DNA from 2 places in the Mesorhizobium sp. Primo-A genome. Region 2 is predicted to be linked to the other one. Evidence: riboswitches for the same ligand, from Rfam matches in the RefSeq annotation. Region 2 holds a riboswitch; the other holds the start of a gene.
What was found. A riboswitch is a leader RNA that binds a small molecule or an ion and turns the genes downstream of it on or off. The one in region 2 is predicted to bind thiamine pyrophosphate.

Region 1 (5,106 bases), on a different contig from region 2:
GAGGCAGAGGCTGTCTGGCACGCTGCGACGCCCGATCGGCTCGACATCGTCGGCGGCCATGCCCTTATTGCGCCGCTGGCGGGCCTCAATGCCTATGACAAGCCGTCGATCTTCACCGAACTGAACATGCAGTACGCCCCCTGGATCACCAAGGAGCGGCTGCGCGAGCATGGCATATTGCTGGTCTGGCCCGGGCGCGATGTGCCATCTTATCTGCAGGCGTGGGTGGGCGACATCCCGATCAAAACCGTTCTTTTCGACTGGTCGCTCAAGGCGCCGCCGGTGGCGATCAGCTTCGCAGCCATTCCGCCTGGCGCGCGGCAGTTGCCGGGTGCTATCGACGGCCTCGCCCGACCGAGCAACTGAAGCAGATCCGCCGGTCCGCTGGACGAAGCAGGTGACAATGCCCATCTATGTCCAGACAAACTTGCCTTTGAGGAGACGTGATATGGCGACTTCGACCGAACGCGCAGTCCTTGCCGGTGGCTGCTTCTGGGGTATGCAGGATTTGATACGGCGCTATCCCGGCGTCATTTCCACCCGTGTTGGCTACAGCGGCGGCGACGTGCCCAACGCCACCTACCGCAACCACGGCAGCCATGCCGAAGCCATCGAGATCAATTTCGATCCGGCCATCATAAGCTATCGCACGCTGCTGGAACGCTTTTTCCAGATCCACGATCCGACGACCCGCAACCGCCAGGGCAACGATGTCGGGACGAGTTATCGCTCGGCGATCTATTACACCAGCGACGAACAGAAGCGCATCGCCGAGGACACGATCGCCGATGTCGATGCCTCGGGCCTGTGGCCGGGCAAGGTCGTCACCGAAGTCGCACCCGTTGGCCCCTTCTGGGAAGCCGAGCCCGAGCATCAGGACTATCTGGAGAAATACCCCAACGGATACACCTGCCACTTCGTCAGGCCGGGGTGGAAGCTGCCGGTTCGGGAAAAAGCGGTGCCGTAGATACACTGATACGACAGGATTTGAGAAGCCGCGGAGCGCTCGCTCCGCGGCTTCTTTTCATTGCAATTCCTACTTGCCGCAATGGTTGTCATTAACTGTCGGCGCGGTGGTGCCCGGCGACGTTCCACTGGCATCGGGCTGTGCGCCCTGCGGATGGGCAGGGCAATTTTCATCCGCGTTTGAATTCGTGGCGCCCGGTGCTACCGTCGTACTGTTGGTCGTGCCGGGGTCTACCGTGTTCGGCGAAGCCGGCGTATTTGGGTCGACGGTGACCGACTTGCCGCTGCCGCCGGATCCGTCGGTGCCGCTTGTGCCATTGCTCTGCGCCATGGCCGATGTCGCCAGGCCAATGGTGAGCGCCGAAGCTGCGAGGATTTTCATGAACATGGTTTGTCTCCATTGTCTGTGAACTCGTCGCGTAGCGACTGGTGGGACAACCTCGCGGCCTGGTGAAGGTTCCCGATAAATTCTCGCGCCGGCAGAGCCAACCGCTCCCGCCCTGGCGCAATGCTTTTGGCGCAGTGCGATAAAAAAAACGGCTTTTCCTTCAACTCGAATGATGCTTTAAGGCGCACATCCACAGGGGTGCTCCGTACGGTCGGGGCTGAGACGGGGGCGGCAAGCCCACAGACCCTAGAAGCTGATCTGGGTAATACCAGCGGAGCGAGGCGGGCGATGTTTTCAGGCGCACAGATTTCCCTATATCCCATGACCGACGATTTCGTCGGTGTCATCCTTGGCGCGCTCGGTGCGCTCGATCCCTGGCGCGACAAACTCAGGATCGAGACCGACGACATCTCGACCTTGCTGATCGGGCCGCCCGAAGTGCTGTTTCCTGCCATGCGCGACCTCTTCGTGGCGGCGGCACGCAGCGGCAAACATTGCGTGTTGTCGGCCACCATCTCGCGCGGCTGCCCTGGCGAGCCGGACGATCCGATCTGCCGCTCCGATGCGTTTGGCGGGCCCGTCGGTCCACTCGGCCCCCGCAAGGACGCGGCCATCGCGGCGGTGCGCAATGCTGCTGCCACCGGCCAGCCGGCGGCGGCGCAGTTCTCGCTCTATGTGATGGGCACAGACGACCACATGGACGAGATCTACGGCTGCATAGACTTTCTCAAGCAGTCCGGCGTCTATGAGCGCTCCAAACATTTCTGCACGAAACTGCGCGGTGATGCCGGTGCGATCTTTTCGGCGCTGGACGAGGCTTTCTGCCGTTTCGGACCAGGCGCTGGCCACGTAACCCTCGACGTCACGGTCTCGGCCAACAGCCCGTCGGCCGTCTGAAGCCGCGCCGCTCTCGCGGCCGTCAAAGGTTATCTCCCGTGGTCTCATCATCAGTCGCTTCGCGCCCGATCGCGAGCTTTCTCGTCAAGGCAATGCCGGCCATGATCTCGGCCGGTTTGCTCCTGCTGGCGTGGGAGCTTTATGCCACCTATTCCGGCATCAGGGCCACGATACTGCCGGCGCCGTCACGCGTCTTCGAGCAAGCGATGCTCAATCGCGAGGCGCTGGCCGACAATGCCGTTCCGACCATCCGTGCCACGCTTCTTGGCTTTGCCTGTTCGCTCAGCGCCGCCTTCGTGCTGTCGATGCTGGTCGACTTCTTCCAGCCGCTGCGGCGTGCGTTGTTTCCCGTCTTCATCGTCAGCCAGACCTTGCCGCTGGTGGCGGTCGCGCCGCTGGTGGTGCTGTGGTTCGGCTTCGGGCTGGCGCCCAAGATCATGCTGGTGGCGCTGGTCACCTTTTTTCCGATGCTGGTTGCATTGGTCGAAGGCTATGAGGCGACCGAGGCCGAGATCGGGCAAATGCTGCGCGCCATGGGGGCAGGGCGCTGGCGCATCTTCCTGCTGGCGCGGCTGCCTTCGGCGCTGCCTTACTTCTTTGCCGGGTTGAGGATCTCCATCACCTATGCGGTGGTCGGCGCCATCTTCGCTGAATATGCCGGTGCCGCGAAGGGTCTGGGCATCTACATGCTCAACGCCAAAAACAATTTCCGTCCTGATCTGGTTCTTGCCGCCGTCGGTGTCAGCGCGGCGCTGACCCTTGTCCTGTTCGGGTTGACCGTGTTGCTGCAGCGCCTTGCCATGCCCTGGGAGCGAGCCGACAGGGAAACTGCCGGGAAGGGGGCCTGGCGATGAGCCGGCTCGAACTGCGGCATGTGCACAAGGCGTTCGGTGGGCTCGACGTGCTGGCCGATATTTCGCTCAGCGTCGGCGCTGGTGAGTTCGTCTCGATCCTTGGACCCTCGGGTGCCGGCAAGTCGACGCTGTTCCAGCTTCTGACCGGCGCCGAGCATGGCGAGGGCGAGATGTTGTTCGACGGCGCGCGGCTCGACGACCACGGCAGGCACTTCGCCTTCATGCCGCAGCGCGACGCGCTGATGCCATGGCGGCGCATCCTCGACAACACGACGCTCGGGCTCGAAGTGCAAGGTATGAGGAGACAGGCGGCGCGGGCGCGCGTTGCGCCGTTGTTTGCCGAATTCGGGCTTGCCGGCTTCGAGCGGCATTTTCCCGCGCAGCTGTCCGGCGGCATGCGCCAGCGCGCGGCCTTGCTGCGCACCGTGGTGCAGGAGCGCGACATGCTCCTGCTCGACGAGCCGTTCGGCGCGCTCGATGCGCTGACCCGCACCGCCATGCAGCGCTGGCTCGAACAGATGTGGCGGCATCATCGCTGGACGGCGCTCTTGATCACCCATGACGTGCGCGAAGCCGTGTTCCTGTCCGACCGCATCTATGTGCTGTCGGCGCGCCCGGCCCGCATCGTGCGTGAAATCAGGGTGCCGTTGCCGCGCCCGCGCAGCCTTGGCGGCGATGCCGCGCGCCAGGCAAGCGCGCTCGAGGCCGAAATCCTCGACATCATCCTCAACCCCAATCCATCCAAAGGACACGATCATGACTGACTTGACGCGCCGGCAGGCCTTGTTGCTGACCCTTGCCACCGGCCTTCCCTTGATTGCCGGGACGGGTCGGGCTCGAGCACAATCGGCGGCACAAAAGGTCACCGTCGCCCTCGACTGGACGGTCAATACCAACCACATCGGACTGTTCGTCGCCCGCGACAAAGGGTTTTATCGCGAAGCCGGGCTCGAGGTCGACATCCTGCCCTACAGCGATACCGGTGCGGGCACGCTGGTCGCAAACCGCGTCGCCGATTTCGGCATCAACGGCACCATCAGCCTGTTCACCCAGAGAACCGCCGGGGCGGATCTGAAGGGCGTCTATGCGGTGGTGCAATCCGAAACAGGCCGCGTGGTCTTCAATGCGGCACGCAACGAGATCAAAAGCCCAAGAAGCCTCGACGGCTTGATCTATGGCGGCTTCGGCAGTGCCTGGGAAAACGCGCTGATATCGACCATCATTCGCCACGACGGCGGCAAGGGCAATTTCGAGACGGTGACGCTCGGCACCTCAGCCTATGAGGCGCTGGCCAATGGGTCGGTCGATTTCACGCTCGAAGTCTCGACCTGGGAGGGTGTCGAAGCCGAACTCAGGGGCGTCAAGCAGCGCAGCTTCGTCTATGCCGATTATGGCGTGCCTGATGAGCACACGACGCTGATCTCTTCGAGCGAAGCCTATCTCCAGGCCAATCCCAAGCCTGCGGCCGACTTCGTTCAGGCGACGCGACGCGGCTACCAGTTCGCTGTCGACCACCCCGACGATGCGGCAACCCTGCTGATCGCTGCAAACAAGGATGCCTTGACCAATCCGGCGCTGATCCACGCCTCGCTGAAGGCATTGATCGACGGCCATTATCTACGCAGCCAAAGCGGGGCCATCGGGACGATGGATCCGGCCAAGATGGAAGCGATTGGCGACTATCTCTTCGCCTCCGGCATTTTGCGCGATTCCGACGGCAAGCTGGTTGCTCGACGTCCGGATTTCGGGAGCTATTTCCGCAACGACTATCTGAGCTAGTCTGGCAAAACCAAATGACATGGGTCGCCAGTCTTTCTTGGCGACCGCGTGGAGCAGGTCGTCTGGAAGTGGCGCCCTGGCTCCCCGACAGCCAGTTTAATACCGATCTGATCTTGTTGATTAACTGCCCGGCAATGGTTGCGTGCAAAGGTCGCCCTGAGGGATCATTGGGGTGTCTGCATTGCTCATATCAAAAAGCGAGGCGCTTTCGCACGTCAGTGA
Region 2 (5,106 bases):
GCCGTAGCGCAGCCAATGCTCTTCGCGAACGATCTGGCGACCGAGCTTGTGCTGCTCGCGTTCTTCTTCCTCCAGAACCAGGTCGCGCCATTCCTCGAAATGGCCGAAGCCCTTGTCCAGCCTGCGGGTCTGGCCGCGATCGAGCCAGACCGTGGCGCGCGACACGCGTTCGAGGAAGCGGCGGTCGTGCGAGATGACGATCAGCGCCGAGGAGGTGCGGATGAGTTCTTCTTCCAGCCATTCGATGACCGAGAGGTCGAGATGGTTGGTCGGCTCATCGAGCAGCAGGATATCGGGCTCCGGCGCCATGACGCGGGCAAGGGCGGCGCGCCTCGCCTCGCCGCCCGACAGGTCGTTCGGACGTTCCTCACCCGACAGGCCGAGATGCTCCATCAGATAGCTGGCGCGGTAGGGATCGTCGGCGGGGCCAAGCCCGGCCTCGACATAGGCGCGGACAGTGGCAAAACCTTCCATGTCGGGCATCTGCGGCAAATAGCGGACGGTCGCCGAAGGCTGGCGGAACACTTCGCCGTCCTGCGGCTCGATCAGGCCGGCGGCGATCTTCAGCAGGGTCGACTTGCCGGACCCGTTGCGGCCGACCAGTGCGATCTTGTCGCCGGCCGAAGCCGTCAAGGCGGCGCCATCGAGCAGCGGCGTGCCGCCGAAGGTCAGTTTTATCCCATCAAGGTTGAGAAGGGGCGGGGCCATGTCAGCTTTCAGGTAAGGGATAGGGATGAGCGAGCAGCATCGCGCGGCCATGGCCGAGCGCGATTTCGAGGCGGCCCCCGGTCTTGTCGGACTTGACCTCGTTGGAAATGGTCAGCGACGAACCGAACGCCACCTTGACGTGAGCGAGCGGCCATTTGGCGCCGGTGACGGTCAGGCCGTCGAGCTCGGAAAAGCCGAGCACCGAAAACAGCGTGCCGTCGGCATAGTCGAAGCCGGCCGTTCCGCGCAGCAGGGGGATGCCTTCCTGAGCGCCGCTGGTCAAAAGCACGTCCGTTCCCGCCTCCGCCAGCCGCAGGGCGAGCGACAGATGCAGAAAAGCGTGGTCGGCGCGCTTGCCGCCAAAGGCGCCGGCCAGCACCAGGCGGGTCGCGCCGCGCTCCAGTGCCGCGGCGACGGCAAGTTCGCCATCGGTCTGGTCCTTTTCCGCCGGGAAGGTCCGGCGCGGCACGGAAGCGAGATCGTCCGGCAGGTTGGCCGGCACCGAATCGAAATCACCCACCCACAGCTCCGGCACGAGACCCAGCAACCGCGCATGACCGATGCCGGCGTCGGCGGCGATGACGCGGGAGCCTTTGACCTGACGGTCGAGCCGTGGCGTACGGATGAGATCGCCGCCAAGCAGGATGGTGAATGTGCTCATATCGTGTGGCCCTTACCAGCCCGGCACGGGAAACGGAAGGCGGCAAACTCCCGCTTGCATGGCGGATCGGCCCGGCCTATGTGTCGAAACGCTCTAACGGGGTGCCGGACGCGATCTTCGCGGACCGGCTGAGAGGCAGTCTCGCCAACCCGCTGAACCTGATCCGGTTTGTACCGGCGGAGGGATTAGACGTTTCGGACAGTCCGACGCCTCAATTCCTTTCAATTCAAACGAAGGAGGCGCCGATGCGCACGCTTTTATACGCTCTTGTTTCAGCAACGGTCGTGGCCTTGTCCGGGCCCGCCTTGGCCAAGGACAAGCTCACCGTCTACACCTATGAGAGTTTCACCGCCGACTGGGGTCCGGGTCCCGTGGTGAAGAAGGAGTTCGAGGCCGAATGCGGCTGCGACGTCGACTTCGTCTCGGTCGCCGATGGCGTCGCGCTGCTCAACCGCGTCAGATTGGAAGGCACATCGACCAAGGCCGATATCGTGCTTGGCCTGGATACCAATCTCACCGCCGATGCCAAGGCGTCAGGCTTGTTCGCGCCGCATGGCGCGGTGACGGATGTCAGTGTGCCGGGCGGCTGGAGCGACGACACGTTTGTCCCCTTCGACTACGGCTATTTCGCTGTCGTCTACGACACGCAGAAGATGAAGACGCCGCCGAAGAGCCTGAAGGAGCTGATCGAAGGCAGTGCCAACGACAAGATCGTCATCCAGGATCCGCGCACCTCGACGCCAGGCCTCGGCCTGCTTCTTTGGGTCAAGTCGGTCTATGGCGACAAGGCACCCGAGGCCTGGGCCAAGCTCAAGGCCAAGGTGCTGACCGTGACGCCGGGCTGGAGCGAGGCCTATGGGCTGTTCACCAAGGGCGAGGCGCCGATGGTGCTGTCCTACACGACGTCGCCAGCCTACCACATGGTCGCCGAGAACACGGAGCGCTACCAGGCGGCCTCCTTCGAGGAGGGCGAGTATCTGCAGATCGAGGTGGCGGGTATCACCACGACAGGAGCCAAGAATCCGCTGGCGGCCAAGTTCATGGCCTTCATGACCGGGCCGAAATTCCAGGATGCCATCCCCGAGACCAACTGGATGTTCCCGGCAGGCAAGACCGACAAGCCGCTCAATCCGGCCTTCGACAAACTGGTCAAGCCGACGAAGACCTTGCTGTTCAGCCCGCAAGAGGTCGCCGCCAACCGCAAGGCCTGGGTCGATGAATGGCTGGCGGCGATGAGCAAATAGGCAGCGCGATGGCGCCGGCGCATTCCACGGATTCCCGCGTCAGTGCCGGCATTGTCGCGCTCGCTGCAATCGCGCTGCTGATCGGCGGCGCGTTTGCCGGCCTGCTTTTCGAGGGCGCCCATGATTTCTCGGGCGCCTGGGCAGCCTTCGATCCCTATCTGCTTCGCGTCATTCGCTTCACGCTCTGGCAAGCGGTCCTGTCGACGCTGCTTTCGGTCATCCCGGGGCTGTTTGTGGCGCGCGCTCTGTCGCGGCATCCACGTTTCTTCGGCCGCGCCTTCATCCTGCAGATCTTCGCCGTGCCGTTGGCGCTGCCGGCCATCGTTGCAGCGCTCGGCATCCTGGCGCTTTATGGCCGTGCCGGCTACTTCGCCGGCGTGCTTGCCGTTATCGGCGGCGGAAGCTGGCCGGGCATCTATGGCCTGTCCGGCATTCTCGTCGCCCATGTCTTCTTCAACCTGCCGCTGGCGACGCGGCTGTTCCTCGAGGCGCTGCAGACCATACCGGCCGACCAATGGCGGCTGGCGAGCCAACTCGGCATGGCGGCCCGGCCGGCGTTCCGGCTGATCGAATGGCCAACGCTGCGCGCCGCACTGCCCGGCGTCGCCGGGCTTGTGTTCATGCTCTGCATCACATCCTTCACGATCGTGCTGACGCTCGGCGGCGGGCCGGCCGCGACGACGCTTGAGGTCGGCATCTACCAGGCGCTGCGCTTCGATTTCGATCCCGCACGGGCCGTTGCACTGACGCTGCTGCAGATCGCCTTGACCTTTATCGTGGTGCTGGCACTGACGCGGCTAGGCGCCAATGTGGTCGGCGACACCAATTTGCCGGTCGCGCAACGCCGCTATCTCTCGGTCAATCGGAGCGAGACCTGGTTGAACGCGCTACTCATCGTCCTGGCGCTGCTGTTCGTTGTCGGGCCGATGGCGGCAACCGTGATGGCCGGATTGAGTGCCGATCTCGCCCGCTTGGCCGGCGAGGCCACTGTCCGGCAGGCAACGCTGACCAGTGCGGCGCTCGCCTTCCTGTCGGCGCTGCTTTCGGTGATGCTGTCGCTGGCGCTGACCATGGCGCGGCGGGCACTGGCGCTGAACCGCCGTGCCGGCGCAAAGACACTGCTCGAACACGCCACCGATACAGGCGCCGGTTTTGTCCTGGTCGTGCCGCCGATCGTCGTCGGCGCCGGCTGGTTCCTGTTGTTGCGCCATGTCGGCGATGTCTTCGCCATCGCTCCGGTCATGGTCGTCACCGTCAACGCGGTGATGGCGATGCCGTTTGCGCTCCGCGCCGTGCGTCCCGCCTATGATGCAGCGAGCGAGCGTCACGAACGGCTCTGTGCACAGCTCGGCATTGCGGGCTGGAACCGGCTGATGCTGGTCGACTGGCCGTCGCTGCGGCGACCGCTCGCCACGGCCTTCGCTTTCGCCATGGCGCTGTCGCTCGGCGATCTCGGTGTCATTGCCTTGTTCGGCAGTGATTCCGTGCAGACATTGCCCTACCTTCTTCTGGCTCGGATGGGCAGCTACCGCACCGAGGATGCCGCCGGCCTCGCACTGCTGCTCGGCCTCGTCTGTCTCGCGTTGATCGTGGCGGCGCACTGGCTGGGAAGGGAGGAGGTCCGTGATGCGTGAAAAGGCGGCCAACGGGCTCGCGAAGGGCGCGCCGGTGCGGCTGGACAAAGTGTCGTTCAGCTATGGCAGCTATGGCGAGGCGCCGCTTGTTTTCGATGTCGAGTTTGCCGCGGCGACGATCACCGCCATCATGGGGCCGAGCGGTTCGGGCAAGTCGACACTGCTCAATCTGGTCGCCGGCTTCGAGACCCCACGGTCGGGCCGCGTGCTGGTCGGCGGTGTCGATGTCAGCGCCGAGCCGGCCTCGGCGCGGCCGGTGTCGATGGTGTTCCAGGAGAACAATCTCTTCGCGCATCTTTCCGTCGAGCAGAATGTCGGGCTCGGCCGCTCGCCATCCCTGCGGCTGACCGAGGCGGACCGCGCTGCGGTCGCCGAGGCGCTTGCGCGCACCGGTCTTGCGGGCAAGGAGAAACGCCTGCCGCGCGAGCTCTCCGGGGGCGAACGCCAGCGCGTCGCCCTGGCCCGCGTGCTGGTGCGCGACCGACCGGTGTTGCTGCTCGACGAGCCCTTCGCTTCGCTCGGACCGGCTTTACGCGACGAGATGCTGGATCTGGTTGCCGCCGTTCATGCCGAACGCGCCATGACAGTGCTGTTCGTCACCCACCAGCCGGAGGATGCACGCCGCATCGGCGAGCATATGGTGTTTGTCGACAATGGGTTGGTCGCCGCCACCGGCAAGGCTGATGATTTCTTCGCCGGGGCTGGTCCGGAGGCGTTCCGGCGCTATATCGGCGCGGGTGCCGGATATTCCACATCACGCGATGTTGCCCGGAAGCGGACATAATTTACGGTCAAACCGGCTCCAGGCGATGTGGCGTTTGCTTGCCATGACCGGGGGAGTGTGGCTAGGTCCGCCCTA

Region 1: linked by a shared signal. The riboswitch ahead of EOC83_RS18095 (YkoF family thiamine/hydroxymethylpyrimidine-binding protein) and the one ahead of thiB (thiamine ABC transporter substrate binding subunit) in region 2 are both predicted to bind thiamine pyrophosphate.

What each region holds. Positions count from the first base shown of each region.
Region 1 covers NZ_RZTG01000009.1:161,637-166,742, reverse strand. Annotated here, with positions in the region: gene EOC83_RS18110 (glycosyltransferase family 39 protein) at 1-366, shown strand, start outside; gene msrA (peptide-methionine (S)-S-oxide reductase MsrA) at 449-967, shown strand; gene EOC83_RS18100 (hypothetical protein) at 1,037-1,354, opposite strand; TPP riboswitch at 1,539-1,652, shown strand; gene EOC83_RS18095 (YkoF family thiamine/hydroxymethylpyrimidine-binding protein) at 1,643-2,251, shown strand; gene EOC83_RS18090 (ABC transporter permease) at 2,344-3,105, shown strand; gene EOC83_RS18085 (ABC transporter ATP-binding protein) at 3,102-3,869, shown strand; gene EOC83_RS18080 (ABC transporter substrate-binding protein) at 3,862-4,884, shown strand; gene EOC83_RS18075 (isoprenylcysteine carboxylmethyltransferase family protein) at 5,057-5,106, shown strand, end outside.
Region 2 covers NZ_RZTG01000006.1:39,404-44,509, reverse strand. Annotated here, with positions in the region: gene EOC83_RS12605 (ABC-F family ATP-binding cassette domain-containing protein) at 1-708, opposite strand, end outside; gene EOC83_RS12600 (thiamine diphosphokinase) at 710-1,369, opposite strand; TPP riboswitch at 1,457-1,571, shown strand; gene thiB (thiamine ABC transporter substrate binding subunit) at 1,615-2,613, shown strand; gene thiP (thiamine/thiamine pyrophosphate ABC transporter permease) at 2,622-4,247, shown strand; gene thiQ (thiamine ABC transporter ATP-binding protein) at 4,240-5,031, shown strand.